One region of the Enterobacter adelaidei genome, then DNA from elsewhere that is predicted to be linked to it. Evidence: predicted binding sites of a transcription regulator. Region 1 holds the regulator's gene; each other region holds the start of a gene.
What was found. Region 1 encodes PurR, which represses purine synthesis genes. Its sites were predicted from a motif close to CANGCAAACGTTTGCNTG; they were not measured.
Positions count from the first base shown of each region.

Region 2: purL (phosphoribosylformylglycinamidine synthase) is a predicted target of PurR. The motif match lies at 3,642-3,659, and genes of this name have one in related genera.
Region 3: purE (5-(carboxyamino)imidazole ribonucleotide mutase) is a predicted target of PurR. The motif match lies at 1,307-1,324, and genes of this name have one in related genera.

Region 1 covers NZ_CP154353.1:1,948,568-1,953,908, reverse strand. The annotation lists gene AAHF05_RS09590 (C40 family peptidase) at 1-106, shown strand, start outside; gene sodB (superoxide dismutase [Fe]) at 228-809, shown strand; gene AAHF05_RS09580 (MFS transporter) at 849-2,015, opposite strand; gene AAHF05_RS09575 (YnhF family membrane protein) at 2,179-2,268, opposite strand; gene purR (HTH-type transcriptional repressor PurR) at 2,566-3,591, shown strand; gene punR (DNA-binding transcriptional activator PunR) at 3,609-4,520, opposite strand; gene punC (purine nucleoside transporter PunC) at 4,635-5,341, shown strand, end outside.
Region 2 covers NZ_CP154353.1:3,473,154-3,478,494, forward strand. The annotation lists gene purL (phosphoribosylformylglycinamidine synthase) at 1-3,556, opposite strand, end outside; gene mltF (membrane-bound lytic murein transglycosylase MltF) at 3,824-5,341, shown strand, end outside; gene tadA (tRNA adenosine(34) deaminase TadA) at 5,262-5,341, opposite strand, start outside.
Region 3 covers NZ_CP154353.1:1,069,191-1,074,531, forward strand. The annotation lists gene purK (5-(carboxyamino)imidazole ribonucleotide synthase) at 1-730, opposite strand, end outside; gene purE (5-(carboxyamino)imidazole ribonucleotide mutase) at 727-1,236, opposite strand; gene AAHF05_RS05205 (YdgH/BhsA/McbA-like domain containing protein) at 1,408-1,617, opposite strand; gene lpxH (UDP-2,3-diacylglucosamine diphosphatase) at 1,754-2,476, opposite strand; gene ppiB (peptidylprolyl isomerase B) at 2,480-2,974, opposite strand; gene cysS (cysteine--tRNA ligase) at 3,150-4,535, shown strand; gene AAHF05_RS05225 (metal-dependent hydrolase) at 4,625-5,152, opposite strand; gene malI (Mal regulon transcriptional regulator MalI) at 5,226-5,341, opposite strand, start outside.

The sequences.
Region 1 (5,341 bases):
ACCACGCAGCGGTCAGGATATTCAGATCACCTCGCTGAGTGAAGACTACTGGGTTCGCCACTACGTCGGCGCGCGTCGCGTCATGACACCTAAAACCATTCGCTAATCCCTGCCCTGCCGCGTCGCGGCAGGGTAAGTTCCTCTTTTGCATACCCTTTCAATTTGCTATCCTCTCCTCGTTGTCTGTGTGGTTATTGGCAACACAAAATACAATAAGGAGAGAAGCAATGTCGTTCGAATTACCTGCACTACCGTATGCAAAAGACGCCCTGGCACCGCACATTTCTGCGGAAACCCTGGAATATCACTACGGCAAGCATCACCAGACGTACGTCACCAACCTGAACAACCTGATCAAGGGCACCGATTTCGAAGGCAAAACGCTGGAAGAGATCGTCCGCAGCTCTGAGGGGGGCGTATTCAACAACGCAGCTCAGGTGTGGAACCATACCTTCTACTGGCACTGCCTGGCGCCAAACGCCGGTGGCGAACCTGCCGGTGAACTGGCTACCGCCATCAATGCCGCCTTTGGCAGCTTCGCGGATTTCAAAGCGAAATTTACCGATGCAGCTATCAAGAACTTCGGTTCTGGCTGGACGTGGCTGGTAAAAGAAGCCGATGGCAAACTGGCTATCGTTTCCACCTCTAACGCGGGTACCCCACTGACCACCAGCGCTAAGCCGCTGATGACCGTGGACGTTTGGGAACACGCTTACTACATTGATTACCGTAACGCGCGCCCGAACTACCTGGAGCACTTCTGGGCACTGGTTAACTGGGAGTTTGTGGCGAAGAACTTCGCCGCATAAGAGACACGCAGAAGGGTTCGCCCTTCTGCGTTTTTTTGCTTATTCAGCAGCGCAGGCTGTTTCTGGCTGCTTACGACCGGACATCATCACCAACAGCAGACCAAGCGCGGCAATAATCGCCCCCATCACCGGTACAAAACTGTATCCCAGCCCCCCGGAAATAACCGCGCCACCGGCGGCTGCACCGAGCGCATTACCGAGATTGAACGCGCCAATATTCACTGAAGACGAAAGACCCGGCGCCTCATGGGCGACCCGCATCACGCGCATTTGCAGCGGTGGAACCACAGCAAAGGTGGCAGCTCCCCAGACGACCATCGCAATGGCTGCTCCGAACTCATTACGTGCCAGCCACGGAATAGCAATCATGATGACAATCAGCAGGGTTAAGAAGCCCTTCAACGTCCCGCTCACGGAACGGTCGGCAAATTTCCCACCCAGATAGTTACCAATCGAGAAGCCCACGCCAATCAACACCAGCATCGCAGTGATAAAGATCGGTGTCGCGTGAGTGATGTCGTGAAGCACGGGAGAAATGTAGGTATAGAGGGTAAACATCGCCCCTGCCCCCAACACGGTCGTCAGCAATGCCGAGAGCACCTGCGGGCGTACCAGCACAGACAACTCTTTGCGCACGTCAGGACGTTCCCCCGCGCTGCCTTTCGGCAGGGAGAAGAACAGTGCCACCATCGCGATCACACCGAGACCGGCCGTCGCCAGGAAAGACATACGCCAGCCGATCGCTTCACCCAGCCAGGTTGCCGCAGGCACCCCGCCGATGTTGGCAATCGTTAGTCCCATAAACATGGTTGCCACGGCACTCGCCTGCTTGTGTTTTGGCACCACGCTTGCGGCAACAACCGACCCCAGCCCAAAGAACGCGCCGTGGTTAAGGCTGGTCAGAATGCGTGACAGCATCAATGTGGTGTAGTCCGGCGAAATGGCGGAAAGCACGTTGCCCAGTGTGAAAATCGCCATCAGGAAAATCAGCGCATTGCGGCGCGCGCGATGCGAAAGCAGAAGCGTCATCAGCGGCGCCCCGACCATCACGCCGATAGCGTAGGCGCTGATTAACATCCCTGCGGCAGGGATCGAGACATCCACGCCTCTGGCAATAACAGGCAGTAAACCCATCGGGGAGAATTCAGTGGTGCCAATCCCAAAAGCGCCAATCGCCAGGGCCAGCAGGGGAAAATTGATTTTCATACGTCAACTCCGGATGCCGTGTCATGAGGTGACACAGAACAAAGAAGCGGAAAGCATGACATCAATCACAAAAAATGAGAAGTTAACAAAACGGCAAAAGATTTTTGCCAGAGAAGTAACAATCCGGGGAATCGGGAGGGAGAAAGCTCTCCCTCCACGTAAATCAGTGCAGTGCGGCCGTCAGACCCGCTGCGACAATCAAAGCCAGCACAATAACGGTGGTGAACAGCGAAAACTTCAGATCGGAACTCATCAATTTTTCTCCTTTGAATCCCCCCACGAAAAGTGAGCTTGCTCATTTTTGCACAATTTACGTCAAAAATCTTCCTGGATTTAAACGGATAACCACTTTACCTCTTCCCCTTTTCATCAAGATAGGACAAAATTCCACGCTAAATTTATTAGCGTACCGGCCATTGACCCCCTCCTGACGTCCTGTGTCGTTTTCCCGGCGTGTCGCAATTCAAAATTGCGTGATAAGGGTGAGAGAAGGCAAACGTTTACCTTCAAGTTTTTCAGGAGTTTAGGATATGGTCTGGAGTGACATTTAATGGCAACAATTAAAGATGTAGCAAAACGCGCAAACGTTTCCACTACAACCGTATCACATGTAATTAACAAAACCCGCTTTGTGGCGGAAGAGACGCGCAACGCCGTCTGGGCAGCGATCAAAGAGCTGCACTATTCGCCAAGTGCGGTTGCGCGTAGCCTCAAGGTTAATCACACCAAGTCTATTGGTTTGCTGGCGACCAGCAGTGAAGCGGCCTATTTTGCCGAGATCATTGAAGCGGTTGAGAAAAACTGTTTTCAAAAAGGCTATACCCTGATTCTGGGCAACGCGTGGAACAGCATTGAAAAACAGCGCGCCTACCTGTCGATGATGGCGCAAAAGCGCGTGGATGGCCTGCTGGTGATGTGTTCCGAGTACCCGGAATCTGTGTTGTCGATGCTGGAAGAGTATCGCCATATCCCAATGGTGGTGATGGACTGGGGTGAAGCCCGCGCGGACTTCACCGATTCCGTTATCGATAACGCCTTTGAAGGCGGTTATATGGCGGGTCGTTATCTGATAGAACGCGGTCACCGCGAGATCGGCGTGATCCCGGGTCCACTGGAGCGCAATACCGGTGCAGGTCGTCTGGCTGGGTTTATGAAAGCGATGGAAGAAGCGCTGATCACCGTGCCGGAAAACTGGATCGTGCAGGGCGACTTCGAACCGGAGTCGGGCTACCGCGCGATGCAGCAGATCGTCTCCCAGCAGCATCGTCCGACCGCCGTTTTCTGCGGGGGCGACATCATGGCAATGGGTGCCCTCTGTGCTGCCGATGAGCTGGGTCTGCGTGTACCGCAGGATATTTCTGTGATCGGGTATGACAACGTGCGTAACGCGCGCTTCTTTACGCCGGCCTTAACGACCATTCACCAGCCGAAAGACTCACTGGGTGAAACCGCCTTCAATATGCTGATGGACAGGATCGTCAACAAACGTGAAGAGTCGCAGTCCATTGAAGTTCACCCGCGTCTTATTGAACGCCGCTCCGTTGCGGATGGTCCGTTCCGCGACTACCGCCGGTAATCTCTTCACGGGGCCAGTTAAGCTGGCTCCCGTAACCATTCCCGGTTTAGCGTTTCGCTGTCTCCCAGATAATCCAGCAGCCAGGCCATCGCTGGCGAGACATCATTTTGTTGCCAGGTGAGGCAGCAGGCCGCATCCGGGAACGGGTTCTCCAGTGTCAGTTCAACCCACTCTCCGGTGTCAATTCGCGGCCGCGCAAAATGAACGGGCACCATCGCAACGCACAAGCCAGCACTGAGGCACGTCGCCGACGATTCCCAGTCGGGTGCAACCACCCGCCGCTGGTTGTCCAGAAGCCAGGTGATACGCTTGGGTAATGAACGGGACGTATCCTCCAGTACCAGAGACGGCCAGTTGCGTAGCGTATCGTCGCTCAAGGGGCCTTCCAGAGCCGCCAGCGGATGATCGCTTGCCACCACGCATTTCCAGCTCAGCATCCCCATATCGCGAAACGCATAACGTCCCCCAACCGGAATCGCCTGCGTGGCCCCGATCGCCATCTCTGCCCTGCCGTCCGCCAGCGCATCCCAGACGCCGTTAAACACTTCCTGCGACACCCGCAATTCGACGTCAGAAAAATGACGATAGAAGTCGACAATCATTTGCCGGGTACGCTCGGGTTTGACGATATTATCCACCGCGATGGAAAGATGCCCCCGCCAGCCGTTAGCGATCTGCTGACACTGTTCGCGGGTGATCTGCATTTTTTTGATGACAGAACGTCCTTCTTTCAAAAACCACGCGCCGGCGGGCGTTAATTCCACATCACGATGTCGCCGTTCAAACAGCGGAACCGCCAGCCACTCCTCCAGCTGACGTACTGTATAGCTGATAGCTGAAGGCACGCGGTGTAACTCCTGCGCCGCTCCACTGAAACTGCCGTTACGCGCGACAGCATCGACCACTTCAAGAGAATAATCTGACCACATTTTCTGCCTGCAAAAAATTTGAATGCACACGCCAAATATTAGCGTTTCACAAGCGGCTTTGCACTCCCTACACTCAGCGCCAATGTATACCTGCCTCCTCAGGAGAATAAAACAATGCAACCCAGGAAAGGTTTTTTAGTCTGGCTCGGCGGCTTAAGCGTGCTGGGCTTTTTGGCCACTGATATGTACCTGCCGGCTTTCGCCGCCATGCAGGAAGATTTGCAAACCCCTGCAGCGGCCATCAGCGCCAGCCTGAGTTTGTTCCTCGCCGGTTTCGCCTTCGCGCAGCTACTTTGGGGGCCGCTATCAGATCGTTTTGGCCGTAAACCAGTACTGTTGCTGGGACTTGGCATTTTTGCCGTCGGCTGTCTGGGTATGTTATGGGTACGCGATGCGACCTGGCTGCTGGTGCTGCGCTTTGTGCAGGCCGTCGGCGTCTGTGCAGCAGCGGTGACCTGGCAGGCCCTTGTTACCGACTACTACCCAGCCAACCGCACCAACCGGATTTTCGCCACCATTATGCCGCTGGTAGGGCTTTCACCTGCCCTCGCCCCGCTGCTGGGCAGCTGGATCCTGGTGCATTTCGAGTGGCAGGCTATCTTTGCCACGTTGTTTGCCATCACACTGGTACTTATGCTGCCGGCATTCGCGCTCAAACCAGCGCATAAAAAAGAGGCACATGCGGATGCGAAGCCCATTACCTTTACCTCTTTGCTGAGTGCCAAAGCGTATCGCGGTAATGTCCTGATTTATGCCGCCTGCTCGGCGAGCTTCTTCGCGTGGCTGACCGGTTCGCCATTTATTCTGCACGATATGGGGTA
Region 2 (5,341 bases), 1.5 Mb from region 1:
CCATGCCCTGCAGCAGCAGAGAAGGACTCTGAGTCACTTCCACCAGGCTAAAACGCGCTTCGAAGCGGTCAGACTGGTTACGCACAAAGCGCGGCCAGGCTTCACTGCCCGGGATCAGCTCACGCAGGTTGGACATCATCTGGCAGCCGTTGCACACGCCCAGTGCCAGGGTTTGCGGACGGTGGAAGAAGTTTTCGAATTCGTCACGCACGCGGCTGTTGAACAGAATGGACTTCGCCCAACCTTCACCCGCGCCCAGCACGTCGCCGTAGGAGAAGCCACCGCACGCCACCAGCGCCTGGAAATCTTCCAGACCGGTACGGCCTGCCAGCAGGTCGCTCATGTGAACGTCGATGGCATCAAAGCCCGCGCGGTGGAAGGCTGCGGCCATCTCCACGTGGGAGTTAACGCCCTGCTCACGCAGGACGGCCACTTTCGGACGCGCGCCAGTCGCAATGTACGGCGCGGCAATGTCTTCGTTGATGTCGAAGGAGAGCTTCACGTTCAGGCCAGGATCGTTGTCATTTGCCTTCGCGTTATGCTCCTGATCGGCACATTCCGGGTTGTCGCGCAGACGCTGCATCTGCCAGGTGGTTTCTGCCCACCACATACGCAGCGTCGTGCGGCTTTCGCTGAACACGGCATGACCGTTAGCGTCAATGACGAAGCGGTCGCCCTGAACGGCTTTACCCAGATAGTGCACACAGTCCGCCAGACCGTGCTTCGCCAGAATCGCTTCAACCGCGTCGCGATCTGCCGCACGTACCTGAATTACCGCGCCCAGCTCTTCGTTAAACAGCGCCGCCAGACGGTCTTCGCCCAGAGAGGCAATATTCGCCTCCACGCCACAGTGGCCGGTGAAGGCCATTTCTGCCAGCGTCACCAGCAGACCGCCATCGGAGCGATCGTGGTAGGCCAGCAGCTTACGCTGCGCCACCAGCGCCTGGATGGCATCGTAGAAACCTTTTAGCTGCGCCACATCGCGCATGTCTGCTGGCTTATCGCCCAGCTGACGGTAAACCTGCGCCAGCGCGGTCGCACCCAGCGCGTTGTTGCCTTTACCCAGGTCAATCAGCAGCAGGGCGTTGTCTTCGGTCACGAGCTGCGGCGTAACGGTATGACGAACGTCTTCCACGCGCGCAAAGGCGGAGATAATCAGCGACAGCGGAGAGGTGATCTCGCGCTGCTCGTTGCCTTCCTGCCAGCGGGTCTTCATCGACATGGAGTCTTTACCCACCGGAATGGTCAGACCCAGCGCAGGGCACAGTTCTTCACCCACCGCTTTTACCGCTTCATACAAGCCTGCGTCTTCACCCGGGTGACCAGCAGCGGCCATCCAGTTCGCAGAAAGTTTGATACGTTTGATATCGCCAATCTGGGTTGCAGCGATGTTAGTCAGCGCTTCACCGACGGCCAGACGAGCAGAGGCCGCAAAGTCCAGCAGCGCCACCGGGGTACGTTCGCCCAGCGCCATTGCTTCGCCGTAGTAGCTGTCGAGGCTCGCGGTGGTCACGGCGCAGTTAGCGACCGGGATCTGCCACGGGCCGACCATCTGATCGCGCGATACCATACCGGTCACGGTACGGTCGCCGATGGTCACGAGGAAGGTTTTCTCTGCCACGGCCGGCAGGTGCAGCACGCGGTTGACCGCTTCCGCAACGGTAATGCCCTGACGATCCAGCGCTTTTCCTGCCGCTTTACGGGTTTCAACGTCGCGGGTCATCTTCGGCGTTTTACCGAGCAGAACGTCCAGCGGCAGATCGATCGGCTGGTTGTCAAAGTGGGTGTCGCTTAAGGAGAGATGCTTCTCTTCGGTCGCTTCACCAATAACGGCATACGGCGCACGCTCGCGGCGGCACAGCTCGTCAAACAGCGGTAATTGATCCGCTGCAACGGCCAGAACATAACGTTCCTGAGATTCGTTACACCAGATTTCCAGCGGGCTCATACCCGGCTCATCGCTCAGGATGTCGCGCAGGTTGAAACGGCCACCGCGACCGCCGTCGCTCACCAACTCCGGCATGGCGTTAGACAAACCGCCCGCACCCACATCGTGAATAAACAGAATTGGGTTAGCTTCGCCCAGCTGCCAGCAGCGGTCGATCACTTCCTGGCAACGACGCTCCATTTCCGGGTTGTCGCGCTGCACGGAAGCAAAGTCGAGATCCGCATCAGACTGACCAGAGGTCATAGAAGAAGCCGCCCCGCCGCCCAGGCCGATGTTCATTGCCGGGCCACCGAGGACGATCAGTTTCGCACCCACGACGATCTCGCCTTTCTGCACGTGATCGGCGCGAATGTTGCCGATCCCGCCCGCCAGCATGATCGGTTTGTGGTAGCCGCGCAGCTCTTCGCCGTTGTGGCTGTCCACTTTCTCTTCATAGGTACGGAAGTAACCGTTCAGCGCCGGACGACCAAATTCGTTGTTAAACGCCGCGCCGCCCAGCGGGCCTTCAGTCATGATATCCAGCGCGGTTACAATGCGCTCTGGCTTACCGAAATCTTCTTCCCACGGCTGTTCAAAACCCGGGATGCGCAGGTTGGAAACGGAGAAACCGACCAGACCGGCTTTTGGTTTTGCACCGCGGCCCGTTGCGCCTTCATCACGGATTTCACCGCCGGAACCGGTCGCCGCACCCGGCCACGGGGAGATCGCCGTCGGGTGGTTATGGGTTTCGACCTTCATCAGGATATGCGCGGGCTCCTGATGGAAGTCATAGCGCCCTGCTTCGCGATCGGCGAAGAAGCGGCCCACCTCGGAACCTTCCATTACCGCAGCGTTGTCTTTGTAGGCAGACAGCACGTGGTCAGGGGTTTTTTCCATGGTGTTTTTAATCATTTTGAACAGCGACTTCGGCTGCTGTTCACCGTCGATAACCCAGTCAGCGTTGAAAATCTTGTGACGACAGTGTTCAGAGTTGGCCTGCGCGAACATATAGAGTTCGATGTCATTCGGATTGCGGTTCAGCTTAACAAACGCATCCTGCAGATAATCAATTTCGTCTTCTGCCAGTGCCAGGCCAAGACGCAGGTTCGCGTCAATCAGTGCCTGGCGCCCCTGCCCCAGCAAATCCACGCTCTGTACCGGCGCAGGCTGATGGTGGGAGAATAGCTTCTGCGCGTCATCGAGAGAGGCAAAAACACTCTCCATCATGCGGTCATGAAGCTCAGCTGCAACCGCCTGCCACTGTTCTTCGCTCAGAGTGGAAGCTTCCACATAGTACGCCACGCCGCGTTCCAGACGGTTAATCTGGCTCAGGCCACAGTTGTGGGCGATGTCGGTGGCTTTGGAAGACCAGGGGGAGATGGTGCCCGGACGCGGTGTCGCAAGGATCAGTTTGCCGGTTGGCGTATGGCTGCTCAGACTTGGGCCATACTTGAGCAGGCGTTCCAGCTGTACGCGCTCCTCTGCATTCAGGGGGGCATTCAGGTCAGCAAAATGGACATACTCAGCGTAAATATTGCTTACCGGAAGGTCGGCCGCCTGAAAACGTGCCAGCAGTTTGTTAATACGGAAGGCAGACAGTGCAGGCGAACCACGCAGAATTTCCATCATAAGTCTCTCGTCTTCGAAGCGCCGGGGCGCTTACAGTGTGCGCAAGGGGGGAAAACGGGCGTCATTATAGAGAATCCTGAGCGCCGACGAAACCGTTTGCGTCGAAATAAAATCTACGCAGATGTTTTACAATAGATGTGACCTGTCTCTCTAATGGGTTGCCAAGTGGCGCAAGTTTACGCAAAATGCCGCTCATTCAATGGCAAACCTTATTATTAACATGGCTACAGCAGACTGAGGCAACCGGCGTCGCAGAGAATTAACTAATTGAAAAAATTAAAGATTAATTATCTGCTCATCGGCATTGTGACGTTGCTGCTGGCAGTGGCCCTCTGGCCTTCTATCCCCTGGTTCGGCAAAGCCGAAAACCGTATCGCCGCCATAAAGGAGCGGGGGGAATTGCGCGTCAGTACCCTAAACTCTCCGCTGATCTACAGCGACATCAACGGCAAAGTTATTGGTCTGGATTACGAACTGGCCCAACAGTTCGCCGATTATCTTGGCGTAAAGCTTAAAATTACCGTCCGCCAGAATATCAACCAGTTGTTTGATGACCTCGATAACGACGATGCCGATATGCTCGCGGCCGGGCTGGTGTATAACAGCGAGCGCAGCAAGAACTATCAGCCAGGCCCGACCTACTACTCCGTTTCGCAGCAACTGGTCTACCGTGTCGGAAGCGTTCGCCCGCGCACGCTTGCTACCATTAACGATCAACAACTGACGATTGCCCCCGGCCATGTGGTGATTGACGATCTGCGTGAGCTCAAGGAGAAGAAATACCCGGACCTGAGCTGGACAGTCGATCCCAAACTCGGCACTACGGAACTGCTGGAACAGGTTAAAAATCAGAAACTGCCCTATACCATCGCTGATTCGGTTGCGATCAGTCTTTTCCAGCGCGTTCACCCTGAGATCGCCGTAGCGCTGGACGTGACAGATGAACAACCCGTTACCTGGTTTACCCAGCTCGACGACGATCAGACCGTCTCTGCGGCGATGCTCGATTTCTTCAATACCATCAATGAAGACGGTACCCTGGCGCGTCTGGAGGAGAAGTATCTCGGTCACGGTGACGACTTTGACTATGTCGACACCCGCAGCTTCCTGCGCGCGATAGACGGTGTCTTGCCGGATCTGCAGCCATTGTTCGAAAAATACGCCCAGGAAATTGACTGGAAACTGCTGGCGGCTATCTCCTATCAGGAATCTCACTGGGATACCCAGGCCACGTCGCCCACGGGCGTACGCGGTTTAATGATGCTAACCAAAAATACCGCCCTGAGCCTGGGTGTGAATGACCGTACCGATGCCGAACAGAGCATCAGCGGTGGTGCACGCTACCTGCAGGATATGATGGCCAAGGTACCGGAAACAGTGCCGGAAGAAGAGCGGATCTGGTTCGCGCTGGCCGCCTACAACATGGGTTATGCGCATATGCTTGATGCGCGAGCGCTGACGGCGAAGACGAAAGGTAACCCGGACAGCTGGTCAGACGTTAAACAGCGGTTGCCACTGCTGAGCCAGAAACCCTGGTACAACAAGCTGACATATGGCTACGCACGCGGACATGAGGCTTACGCCTATGTGGAAAATATCCGTAAATATCAGATAAGCCTGGTAGGATACCTGCTGGAGAAAGAGAAAGAAGCGGCAGAGGCAAAACAACTGGCTCAAAGTTACCCGGTTGTGGCACCGGATGAACTTAATCGTTCGACAACTTCAATTCTGCCTTTTGTTGCTTTTTCTGCTGCCGGCGCATTCGAAAGAAATCACTTAGTAGCC
Region 3 (5,341 bases), 880 kb from region 1:
GAACGCGCGGCGCAAGCTCGTTGATCAGCAGACCGGACGGGGTGATAAAGCACTCCATCGCCATTACGCCGACGTAGCCCAGTTCGTGCATGATGGCAGATAGCATGTCTTCCGCCTGTGCCTGTTGTTCCGCACTGGCCTGCGGAAACGCCACGCTGGTGCGCAGAATGCCGTCCTGATGCAGGTTATGCGTCAGCGGATAAAACACAGTGTGTCCATCGTGCCCGCGCGCGCCGACCAGCGACACTTCGCCGCTAAAGTTGATACCTTGCTCAACGATACACTCGCCGTAGCAATCATCCGGCAGTTCTGCCGTTTCATATGCACGCAGGCGCCACTGACCGCGGCCATCGTAACCGCCCACGCGGCGCTTCACGATGGCCAGTTCGCCCAGCATCGCGAAAACATCATTCCACTCGCTTTTATCCGACAGGAGCTGCCACGGTGCGGTCGGCAGACCGAGCTTGTCGAACAGCTGCTTTTGCGTCAGGCGGTCGGCAATAATCGGGAAAACATCGCGGTTAACAAAGGCGTTATGACGCGCCAGTTCGCGAGTCAGCGCCGTTTCCGGCCAGCGTTCGATCTCGGCGGTGATCACGCTCTGGTGGAACGGTACCGCTTCAGGTTCAGCATCCAGCCCGACGGGCCAGACGGAAATACCCAGCGGTTCACCCGCCTGGCGCAGCATACGGCCCAACTGACCGTTACCGAGGACGCAAACCTGCTTCATGCCGCACCCCGTGGATCCGGATTGTCCAGCACCTCGTCGGTCTGTGCTTTACGCCAGTCAGCCAGACGCTGATGTAAGTCTTTATCATGCGTCGCCAGGATCTGTGCAGCCAGCAGGGCAGCATTTGCAGCACCCGCTTTACCAATCGCCAGCGTGCCGACCGGAATACCCCGCGGCATCTGCACGATGGAATAGAGGCTATCGACACCGCTCAACGCAGCGCTTTGTACCGGTACGCCCAGAACGGGGACCAGCGTTTTGGCGGCAATCATGCCTGGCAGATGTGCTGCGCCGCCCGCACCGGCAATGATCACCTCATAACCGTTCTCTTCAGCGCCTTCGGCGAAGCTGAACAGTTTGTCCGGTGTACGGTGTGCGGAAACCACTTCAACGTGGTGCGGAACATTCAGGATTTCAAAGATTTCGGCGGCGAACTGCATGGTAGCCCAGTCGCTTTTGGACCCCATCACGATGGCGACACGCGCCGGATTATTGCGGGAAGACATGCGTCTTAAAACTCCTGTGGTGCGAAACACACTGCTTTCGAGGGCACAGAGAATAGCATGTAATACGGGGAAGGAAAACGGTTGCGCGGTTAAAACTTGAGCCGTTGTGACCGCCAGGACATAACAAAACAGACCGCTATCTGGCGGTCTGTTTTCATCAATCAGGTGTCTTTATTTGGTCAGTTCTGCGGTCATGTATACGCGGTTGTTAACCTGTGCGCTGGTGATTTTGTAAGACGCACCTTGTTCAGCAGCCTGAGCGGCGATTTTCGCTTCTGCGCGGTCGAGGGTAGAAGCACTCGCGCTGACGCTCTGAGCGAAAGAACCAAAAGAGATCATAGAAAGAGCGGCAACTGCAACGAAAGTTTTGATAGATTTCATGGTCGTATTCCTGAAGTAATTTATCTGGGATAGGGCGTGTTGCCCTGATGTGATAAATATTAGGCTAACCATGGGCTGATTAAAATCGGAACAATTTGCCAATGTTATTCAAAAAAATAGAATGATATTTGAGGGGTTAAAACGGAAAAGCGATCAGCTCTACACTCTCTGGTGTTACTTTGACCATGGAGCCTTCACTGTGCCAGGCACCCAGTACGACGCGGTGGGCAGGTTCGCCGTTGGCGACCACCGTGTGGACATCAGGGCGATGGGTATGACCGTGGATCAGCCACTGGACGCGATGCTTTTCCATCACGTTCACGACCGCCTGCGGGTTCACGTCCATGATGGTCATGGATTTGCTGCTGTTGGCGGCTTTACTGCCCGCGCGCATTCTGGCAGCGATACGGTTGCGGATAAACAGCGGCAGGGCCAGGAACACTTTTTGGATCCACGGGGTGTGGACTTTGGCGCGGAAGGCCTGATAACCGGTATCGTCGGTGCAGAGCGTGTCGCCGTGCATGATCAGGACCCTGCGGCCATAGAGGTCGAGCACCTGCTCTTCCGGCAGCAGCTTCATGCCGCTTTCGCGGGCGTAGCGCTTGCCGAGCAGGAAATCACGGTTGCCATGGATGAAGTAGCAGGGAACGCCGGAATCCACCAGCGCTTTAATGGCAGCAGCCATTTCCCGGTGCAGCGGGTTAGGGTCGTCGTCGCCAATCCAGGCTTCGAACAGGTCGCCCAGAATGTACAGCGCGTCGGCGCTTTTTGCTTCACCGCGTAAAAAACGCAGAAAACCGGCGGTGATCGCCGGTTCTTCTGTTTGCAGATGCAAATCCGCAATAAAGAGTGTCGCCACCAATTACTCGCTGACGGTCACGCTGGTAATCACTACGTCTTCTTTAGGAACGTCCTGGTGCATGCCGCTGCGGCCAGTAGAGACGGCTTTGATCTTATCAACCACGTCCATACCTTCAACCACTTCTGCGAATACGCAGTAGCCCCAACCCTGCAGGCTTTCGCCAGAGAAGTTCAGGAAGTCGTTGTCGGCCACGTTGATGAAGAACTGGGCAGTCGCAGAGTGAGGCGCCTGAGTACGGGCCATCGCCAGCGTGCCACGGGTGTTTTTCAGACCGTTGTTCGCTTCGTTTTTGATCGCTTCTTTGGTCTCTTTCTGGTGCATGCCAGGTTCAAAACCGCCGCCCTGGATCATAAAGCCGTTGATCACGCGGTGGAAAATGGTGTTGTTGTAGAAACCTTCGCGGCAGTAGTCCAGGAAGTTTTTAACTGTTTCAGGCGCTTTGTCATCAAAGGTTTTGATTACGATATCGCCATGATTAGTGTGGAAAGTAACCATTTTTGCATCCTGTTCCGTTATTGTGGTGCGTCAACCCGTGTTCGGGTCACATATAGGGGCTTGTTATAGCATAACCACAGGACGCGATCACCTTGCATTGTGTGCTGATCCTATTCCGAATTATGGGTATTATAGGGAACAAACAACCCACACACGTGTTTACATGGAATCTTCGATGTTAAAAATCTTTAATACAATGACGCGCCAAAAAGAGGAATTTAAACCTATCCATGCCGGGGAAGTCGGCATGTACGTGTGTGGTATTACGGTTTACGATCTCTGTCATATTGGCCATGGCCGTACCTTTGTCGCCTTCGATGTTGTTTCGCGCTACCTGCGTTTTCTGGGGTACAACCTGAAGTACGTGCGCAACATCACCGACATTGACGACAAAATCATTAAACGCGCTAATGAAAATGGCGAGAGCTTTGTGGCGCTGGTGGATCGCATGATCGTTGAAATGCACAAAGACTTTGATGCATTAAATATTCAGCGCCCGGACAGTGAGCCACGTGCGACCCACCATATTCACGAAATTATTGAAATCACCGAAAAGCTGATCGCACGCGGTCATGCCTACGTTGCGGATAACGGCGACGTGATGTTCTCCGTGCCGACGGACCCAACCTACGGCGCGCTCTCCCGTCAGGATCTGGATCAGCTTCAGGCCGGTGCCCGCGTTGACGTCGTTGACGTGAAGCGCAACCCGATGGACTTCGTGCTGTGGAAGATGTCCAAAGAGGGTGAACCGAGCTGGCCATCTCCGTGGGGCGAAGGGCGTCCTGGCTGGCACATTGAATGTTCGGCGATGAACTGCAAACAGCTGGGCAAGCACTTCGACATTCACGGCGGCGGCTCGGATCTGATGTTCCCGCACCACGAAAACGAAATCGCGCAGTCCACCTGCGCGCATGGCGGTGAGTACGTTAATTACTGGATGCACTCCGGGATGGTGATGGTTGACCGCGAGAAGATGTCTAAATCACTCGGCAACTTTTTCACCGTGCGTGACGTGCTGAAGTATTACGATGCGGAAACCGTGCGTTACTTCCTGATGTCCGGCCACTATCGCAGCCAGCTGAACTACAGCGAAGAGAACCTGAAGCAGGCGCGCTCGGCGCTGGAGCGTTTGTACACCGCGCTGCGCGGTACCGACAGGTCTGTTCCTGCTGCGGGCGGCGAAGCGTTCGAAGCGCGCTTCGTTGAGGTGATGAACGACGACTTCAATACGCCAGAAGCGTACTCCGTGCTGTTCGACATGGCGCGCGAAGTGAACCGCCTGAAGTCAGAGGATATGGCGGCAGCGAATGCGCTGGCGTCCCATCTGCGTAAGCTCTCTTCCGTTCTCGGCCTGCTGGAGCAGGAGCCGGACGTGTTCCTGCAAAGCGGTGCGCAGGCGGACGACGGTGAAGTGGCGGAAATTGAAGCGTTGATCAACGCACGTCTGGAAGCGCGTCAGGCGAAAGACTGGGCGGCGGCAGATGCGGCGCGTAACCGTCTGACCGAGATGGGCATCATTCTGGAAGATGGCCCGCAGGGAACCACCTGGCGCCGTAAGTAATCTTCCCCTCACCCTAACCCTCTCCCGCAGGGAGAGGGAATGGTCAGGTTTTCTCCCTCTCCCCGTGGGAGAGGGTCGGGGTGAGGGCATCAGCGCGCACGTCTTCTCCACCACAACATCCCCATCAGCACTACTCCCGGCAGCCACACCCACAGCAATTCTGAAATGATCACCTGATGCCCGTACGGCGTGGTATAGCGTGACAGCGCGAACGGTGCGACCTTAATCACCTGCCATGGCGCAAAGAAGCGTTCGTCTGACCACGGCCACAGCCAGCCAACCCCTTTCCCCCCCGTGGTAATGGAATCCAGCAGGCTGTGCGACAGTAATGACACGGTTAAAAACAGCCAGCACCGGGTCAGGCTGGCTCTGAACCATCGTCGACCGATCAGAACGCAGAGTATCGGCACCACAAAGGCAAACAGCAGGGAGTGAGTAAAGCCGCGATGGCCGAAAACATTGCCATAGGCGACGCCGAACTTAAACGCCAGCACGTCGGCGTCCGGCAACATCGCGAGGACAATTCCGGTGAACAGCAGACGAGGCGGAATAACTCTGGTTCCCAGGCCTAAACCCAGGCAAAGCGGAACAGCAGCGTGCGTAATAACGGTAGGCATTGACATTATCCATGGCAAATCATGGAAATATAGCAGTAATCTCGCGCTAACAGACCTGTGCTAAATTCTGATTTTACGCCGACTCGCGCGCGATAAGCTGCCCGGAAAGCGTAATCCGCTGCGTTTGCAAGTCCGGCTCTTTCAGCTTGCGAATAATCAACCCGGCAGCCTGACGCCCCGTCTCTTCAC